DNA from 2 places in the Streptomyces sp. NPDC107550 genome. Region 1 is predicted to be linked to the other one. Evidence: riboswitches for the same ligand, from Rfam matches in the RefSeq annotation. Region 1 holds a riboswitch; the other holds the start of a gene.
What was found. Region 1 has a riboswitch for S-adenosylmethionine ahead of ACZ7LY_RS11940 (aminotransferase class V-fold PLP-dependent enzyme). Riboswitches for the same ligand answer to the same signal wherever they lie in the genome.
Positions count from the first base shown of each region.

Region 2: it holds a riboswitch for S-adenosylmethionine, as region 1 does, so the genes downstream of both, thrC (threonine synthase) here and ACZ7LY_RS11940 (aminotransferase class V-fold PLP-dependent enzyme) in region 1, are expected to answer to the same signal.

Region 1 is NZ_JBVKBC010000006.1:286,380-289,751, reverse strand. It holds gene qcrB (cytochrome bc1 complex cytochrome b subunit) at 1-81, shown strand, start outside; gene trpD (anthranilate phosphoribosyltransferase) at 204-1,268, shown strand; SAM riboswitch class IV at 1,356-1,473, shown strand; gene ACZ7LY_RS11940 (aminotransferase class V-fold PLP-dependent enzyme) at 1,685-3,094, shown strand; gene ACZ7LY_RS11935 (Lrp/AsnC family transcriptional regulator) at 3,125-3,372, opposite strand, start outside.
Region 2 is NZ_JBVKBC010000004.1:355,549-358,920, reverse strand. It holds gene ACZ7LY_RS08760 (alpha,alpha-trehalose-phosphate synthase (UDP-forming)) at 1-465, opposite strand, end outside; gene ACZ7LY_RS08755 (glucosyl-3-phosphoglycerate synthase) at 538-1,485, opposite strand; SAM riboswitch class I at 1,631-1,785, shown strand; gene thrC (threonine synthase) at 1,803-3,098, shown strand; gene ACZ7LY_RS08745 (MoaD/ThiS family protein) at 3,146-3,372, shown strand, end outside.

The DNA of each region.
Region 1 (3,372 bases):
TACTACGGGGAGCACAACCAGATCCCCAAGCCCACCGCTGAGGAGTTCAAGGAGATCACGGACGGCCACGGCCACCACTGATTCTCTGACACTGTCCGCCACGGCAGGAGCCCTCGTCCAGGCACTGGACGGGGGCTCTTTGCCGTGCCCGCGCATGGATAAGGTGGGACGGCTCAGTTCGAGAAGACACCACAGGAGCGGCCATGAGGCTTGAGTCCCCCGCTGGAGGCGACACCGCGGCGGGCCGTTCCTGGCCCTCCGTACTCAACGGCCTGCTGGAGGGCCGCGACCAGAGCGCCGACGACACCGCCTGGGCGATGGACCGGATCATGCGGGGCGAGGCCACCGACGCGCAGATCGCCGGGTTCGCGGTCGCGCTGCGGGCCAAGGGCGAGACCGTGCAGGAGATCACCGGGCTCGTCCGGGCGATGTACGAGCACGCCAACGTCATCGACGTCCCCGGCGACACCGTGGACATCGTCGGCACCGGCGGCGACGGCGCCAAGACCGTCAACATCTCCACGATGTCCGCGATCGTCGTCGCCGGCACCGGCGCCAAGATCGTCAAGCACGGCAACCGGGCCGCGTCCTCCGCGTCCGGCGCCTCCGACGTCCTGGAGAAGCTCGGGGTCAATCTGGAGCTGACGCCGAAGCGGGTCGCGGAGGTCGCGGAGGAAGCCGGCATCACGTTCTGCTTCGCCGTGAAGTTCCATCCGGCGCTGCGGCACGTGGCGGCGGCGCGGGGTCAGCTCGGCATCCGCACCACGTTCAACTTCCTGGGCCCGCTGACCAACCCGGCCCGCGTCCGTGCCCAGGCCGTCGGGGTCGCCGACGCCCGGATGGCGCCCATCGTCGCCGGAGTCTTCGCCGAGCGGGGCAACTCCTCGCTCGTCTTCCGCGGCGACGACGGCCTCGACGAACTGACCACCACCGGCACCTCCCGCGTCTGGGTCGTCCGGGACGGCCAGGTGCGCGAGGAGGCGTTCGACCCCCGGGACGCCGGCATCGAGACCGTCTCCATCGAGGCCCTGCGCGGCGGCGACCCGTCCTTCAACGCCGAGGTCGCGCGGCGGCTGCTCGACGGGGAGCGCGGGCCCGTCCGCGACGCCGTCCTGCTGAACTCGGCCGCCGCCCTCGTCGCCGTACGACCGGGGGAGGGGACGCTCACCGAGCAGATCCGGGCGGGGATGGAGCGGGCCGCCGAGTCCATCGACTCCGGCTCTGCGAAGGCCGCGCTTGAGCGCTGGGTGGTCGCCAGCAACCGCTGAGCGGCGCGCGGGTGTGACGCAGGGCGCAGTCCGGATCGTGGACTGCGCCCTTGCCGTCCGCGAGACGTATGGCAGGATGCTTTCCAAGGTCATGAGTGACAGCGATTACGGCCCCGGCCCGCTGTCCGGCAACCCTCCGTCCGTGGCGGGGTGCCCCGGGTGAAGACCAGGCCGTAGGCAGCGAGGTCTACGGCAAGCGCGGACCCCTCGCGAAACCAGGGGTCCTGGGTCGTTCGAGGGAGCAGTCTCGTGAGCAAGCGAATGCGCTAGGGCTTTCACGCCCCTTCTCCATTTCACCCTCCGCGTGGCCGTGTTCTGTCACGCGTCGAGGTCGACACCCGTACGCCGAGGGCCTTTTGGCGCCCCCGTACGGGGACACGCATCCGACTCGCCTTGTCGTACCGGGAGATACCGCCATGTCCGCACGCCCCGCCGTCACCGCTTCCGCCGTCTCCGCCGCGTCCGTCCCGTCCGCCGACTGCGGCGCGGACCCCGTCTGCGGCGCCCCGCTGCCCGTCCTCGGCCGGGACGTCACCGTGCCCCTGGTGACCGGGGGAGAGGTGACGTACGCGGCGCTCGACTACGCCGCCAGCGCCCCCGCCCTCCAGCGCGTCTGGGACGACGTCGCCGCCTACGCGCCCTACTACGGCAGCGTGCACCGGGGCGCCGGGTACCTCTCGCAGCTCTCCACCGACCTGTTCGAGAACTCCCGGGCCACCGTCGCCGAGTTCCTCGACTGCCGCGAGGGCGACCAGGTCGTCTTCACCCGCTCCACCACCGACTCGCTGAACCTGCTCGCCGCCGCGCTGCCCGCCGACTGCCAGGTGTTCGTCTTCGAGACCGAGCACCACGCGTCCCTGCTGCCCTGGCGCGATGCCCGCGTCACCTACCTCAACGCCCCCCGCACCCCCGACGAGGCCGTCCAGACCCTGGAGCGCGCCCTCGCCGACCGCGACCCCTACGGCCCGGCCCTCGTCTGCGTCACCGGCGCCTCCAACGTCACCGGTGAACTCTGGCCGGTGCGCGAGCTGGCGGCGGCCGCTCACGCGCACGGTGCCCGCATCGTGCTCGACGCCGCCCAGCTCGCGCCCCACCACCCGGTCTCCGTACGGGAGTCGGACGTCGACTGGGTCGCCTTCTCCGGGCACAAGCTGTACGCGCCGTTCGGCTCCGGCGTCCTCGCGGGCCGCGCCGACTGGCTGACGGAGGCCGAGCCGTACCTCGCCGGGGGCGGCGCCTCCCGCAAGGTCGCCCGGCGCGCGGACGGCGGCGTGGACGTCGAGTGGCACAGCAGTGCCGCCCGCCACGAGGCCGGCTCGCCCAACGTCATCGGCGTCTACTCCATCGCCTCCGCCTGCAAGGCGCTCACCGAGGCCGGGTTCGACTCCCTCGTCGCCCGCGAGCAGTACCTCATCGGCAAGGTGCGGGCCGGGCTCGCCGAGGTGCCCGAGGTGAAGGTGCTGTCGCTGTTCGGGGACGACGCGCCGCGCGTGGGCGTGCTGTCGTTCGTCGTGGAGGGCTGGAACTCCTCGCACTTCGCCGCCGCGCTCTCCGCCGAGTACGGGATCGGGGTGCGCGACGGCCTGTTCTGCGCCCACCCGCTGGTACGGACGCTGCTCGGCTCCGACCCGCAGACGCAGGGGGAGTGCGGGGCGCCCGAGGCCGCGCCGGGCGAGAAGTCGCTCAACGCCATCCGCGTCAGCTTCGGCGCGGGCACCCCCGACGAGCACGTCGAGCGGTTCGTCGCCGCCGTCACCGAGCTGGTGCGCGACGGCGCCAAGTGGAACTACCGCACGCAGGACGGGCGGTGCGTGCCGGCCACCTGAGCGGCCGGCACGGAAAGGGGGGGCGGCGGCTCAGCTGTCGAGGCCGATGGCGAACGCCGCCTCCAGGTCGTGCTGGGAGTACGTGCGGAACGCGACGTGCGTGTCCGTGCCCTCCACCCCGGGGATCTTGCTGATCCGGCCCGGGATCACGTCCGCGAGGTCGTCGTGGCGGGGGACCCGGACCATGGCGATCAGGTCGTAGGTGCCGGTGACGGAGAAGACCTCGGTGACGCTGTCGAGCGCCGCGATCGACTCGGCGATCTCGGGGATCCGGTCCA
Region 2 (3,372 bases), on a different contig from region 1:
CATCCCCGGCACCAGCGCCAGGTGGTAGTCCTGCACGACGACGGTCGCCTCAGGCGCCGCCTCCTGCGCCAGCGCCTCCGCGAACGCCCGGTTGAACGCCTCGTACGAGGCCCACTGCCGCCGGAACTCCGGCCCGAACGACGGCTCGAGCGGCGTCTGGTACAGCATGTGGTGCACGAACCACAGCACGGAGTTGGCGATGCCGTTGTAGGCGTCCGCGTGCACGTCCGCCGGAATGTCCAGCATCCGGACACCCGGCTCGTTCACCCCGCGCCGCACGGCCTCCCGGTCGGCGTCGGAGAGCGCCGCGCACACCCAGAGCTTGTCCTCGACGACACTCAGCGCGGAGACGAGACCACCGCCCCCGCGCTTCGTCTCGATCCCGCCGTCGTCGCCGACGGCATAGGAGACCGGGCCGCGGTTGGACGCGACGAGAACCTGAGCTGCACCTTGCGTGATCCCCATACCGCTCACGCTAGCCCGGCCCGTAACGGTTCAAACGTGCGAAAGGTCCCGCGTGCCGCGCCCGCCCCCGTATCAGGCCACCCGGCGCGCCGCGTACTCCGCGATCTGAGCCATCGGCGGCCGCTCCTCCGTGTCCACCTCGTGCGTGCGCGGCTCGAACCCCTTCTCGCCGCGCTCGAACTGCGTCAGCACCGGCCGCACCAGATGCCCGCGGGCGAGCCGCAACTGGGCCGTGCGGTAGATCGCCGCCGCCATCCGGCCGAGCGCCTGCCCGTCCTGGTGCCGGTGCAGCCGCACACCGACGTCCACCTGCGCGAGCGCGTCCAGGCCCACCGTGTGCAGCGCGTCCACCAGCAGCCCCAGCTCCACCCCGTACCCCACCGGGAACGGCAGCCTCTCGAGCAGCGAGCGGCGCGCGGCGTACTCACCGCCCAGCGGCTGTACGAAACCGGCCAGGCGCGGCCAGTGCAGATTGAGCAGCGGGCGCGCCATCAGCTCCGTCACCCGCCCGCCCTGCCCGGCGGCCTCGCCCAGCGGCCGGTCGTACATCGCCTTGACGAGCTGCACGTCCGGGTCGGTCAGCAGCGGCCCCACGATCCCCGACACGAAGTCCGCCGAGAACTCCCGCAGGTCCGCGTCGACGAAGCAGACGATGTCGCCGGAGGTCACCAGCAGCGAGCGCCACAGCACCTCGCCCTTGCCGGGCCGCGCCGGTATCCGGGGCAGGATCGCGTCCCGGTGCACGACCCGCGCCCCGGCGGCGGCGGCGACCTGCGCGGTGCGGTCCGTGGAGCCGGAGTCGATCACCACCAGCTCATCCACCAGCGGCACCGCCGGGGTCATCAGCTCCCGGCGGATCACCGCGACGATCTCGCCGACCGTCTCCTCCTCGTCGAGCGCGGGCAGGACCACGCTGACCCGCCGGTCCGAGGCCCGTTTCGCGGCCACGAGCTGCGCAAGCGGCCGGTCGGCCACGGACCAGGAGCGCCTGCTCAGCCAGCGCTCGACCTCTTCCAGCACGGTCGGAGCCTCCCGTATGTGATCCATCTCGCGGTTCGGACGACTATCTCAAGCGTCCGGAGCTTCGGTTACAGTCTTGAACAACGCCGGTGCCCGTCGCATGTCGGGGTCCAGGCGTCCACAACCGCAGCACACAACCGCATACCGCTCATCCAGAGGGGCAGAGGGACACGGCCCGTTGAAGCCCCGGCAACCCTCCAGCCGGTCTCGTAGGACACCGCACTGTCCGCAGCGAGGCTCCCGGCTAGGGAAGGTGCCAAATCCGTCTCGTGACGAGATGCGTCACGAGGAAGATGAGGAGAAAGGGCCTCGCCTCCATGGCTGTTCAGACCGTTGCGACCGAATCCACGACGACCTCCGTCGATCTCGGCCCCGCCTGTGGACTCTCCTGCCGCGAGTGCGGCGCCACCGTGCCCCTCGGCCCGGTCTTCGCCTGCGCCGAGTGCTTCGGCCCCCTCGAAGTCGCCTACGAGCTGCCCACGGGCGACCCCGAGTCCCTGCGCAAGCGCATCGAGGCCGGCCCCGCGAACATCTGGCGCTACGCACCGCTGCTGCCCGTCCCCGCCGACGTCGCCGACAAGCCGAACCTGAACCCCGGCTGGACGCCCCTCGTCAAGGCCGACAACCTCGCCCGCGAGCTGGGCGTCGAACAGGGCCGCCTCTACGTCAAGGACGACTCCGGCAACCCCACGCACTCCTTCAAGGACCGCGTCGTCGCCCAGGCCATCGAGGCCGCCCGCGCCTTCGGCTTCACCACCCTGTCCTGCTCCTCCACGGGCAACCTGGCCGGGGCCGTCGGCGCCGCCGCCGCCCGCGCCGGCTTCCGCTCCTGCGTGTTCATCCCGCACGACCTGGAGCAGGGCAAGGTCGTCATGGCCGGGGTGTACGGCGGTGACCTCGTCGCCATCGAGGGCAACTACGACGACGTGAACCGCTTCTGCTCCGAGCTGATCGGCGACCCGCTCGGCGAGGGCTGGGGCTTCGTCAACGTCAACCTGCGGCCGTACTACGGCGAGGGCTCCAAGACCCTGGCGTACGAGATCTGCGAGCAGCTCGGCTGGGAGCTGCCGGACCAGCTCGTCATCCCGATCGCGTCCGGCTCCCAGTTCACGAAGATCGACAAGGGGCTCAAGGAGCTGATCGCCCTCGGCCTCGTCGAGGACAAGCCCTACAAGCTGTTCGGCGCCCAGGCCGAGGGCTGCTCGCCGGTGTCGGTCGCGTACAAGGCCGGGCAGGACGTGGTGCGCCCGCAGAAGCCGAACACGATCGCCAAGTCCCTCGCCATCGGCAACCCCGCCGACGGCCCGTACGTCCTCGACATCGCGCGCCGCACGGGCGGTGCCGTGGAGGACGTCACCGACGAGCAGGTCGTCGACGCGATCAAGCTGCTGGCGCGCACGGAGGGCATCTTCGCGGAGACCGCCGGCGGGGTCACCCTCGGCGTCACCAAGAAGCTCATCGAGGCCGGCCTCATCGACCCGTCCCTCACCACGGTCGTCCTGAACACCGGCGACGGCCTCAAGACCCTCGACGCCGTCGCGGAGACCTCGCAGGCCACCGCCACCATCCGGCCCTCGCTCGACGCGTTCCGCTCCGCCGGGCTCGCCGGCTGAGAACCCCGCCCCTTTCGCTTCCGCACGGCCGTACCACTGAGGTGATCATGAGCGTCAACGTCCGCATCCCCACCATCCTGCGCACCTACACCGGCGGGCGGGCCGAGGTGCCCGCCGAGGGCGCCACCCTCGCCGAGGTCATCGCCGACCTGGAGAAGAACCACACGGGCATCGCCGCCCGCGTCCTGGACGACCAGGGCAAGCTGCGCCGCTTCGTCAACGTCTACGTCAACGACGACGACGTCCGCTTCGAGCAGGGCCTGCAGACCGCCAC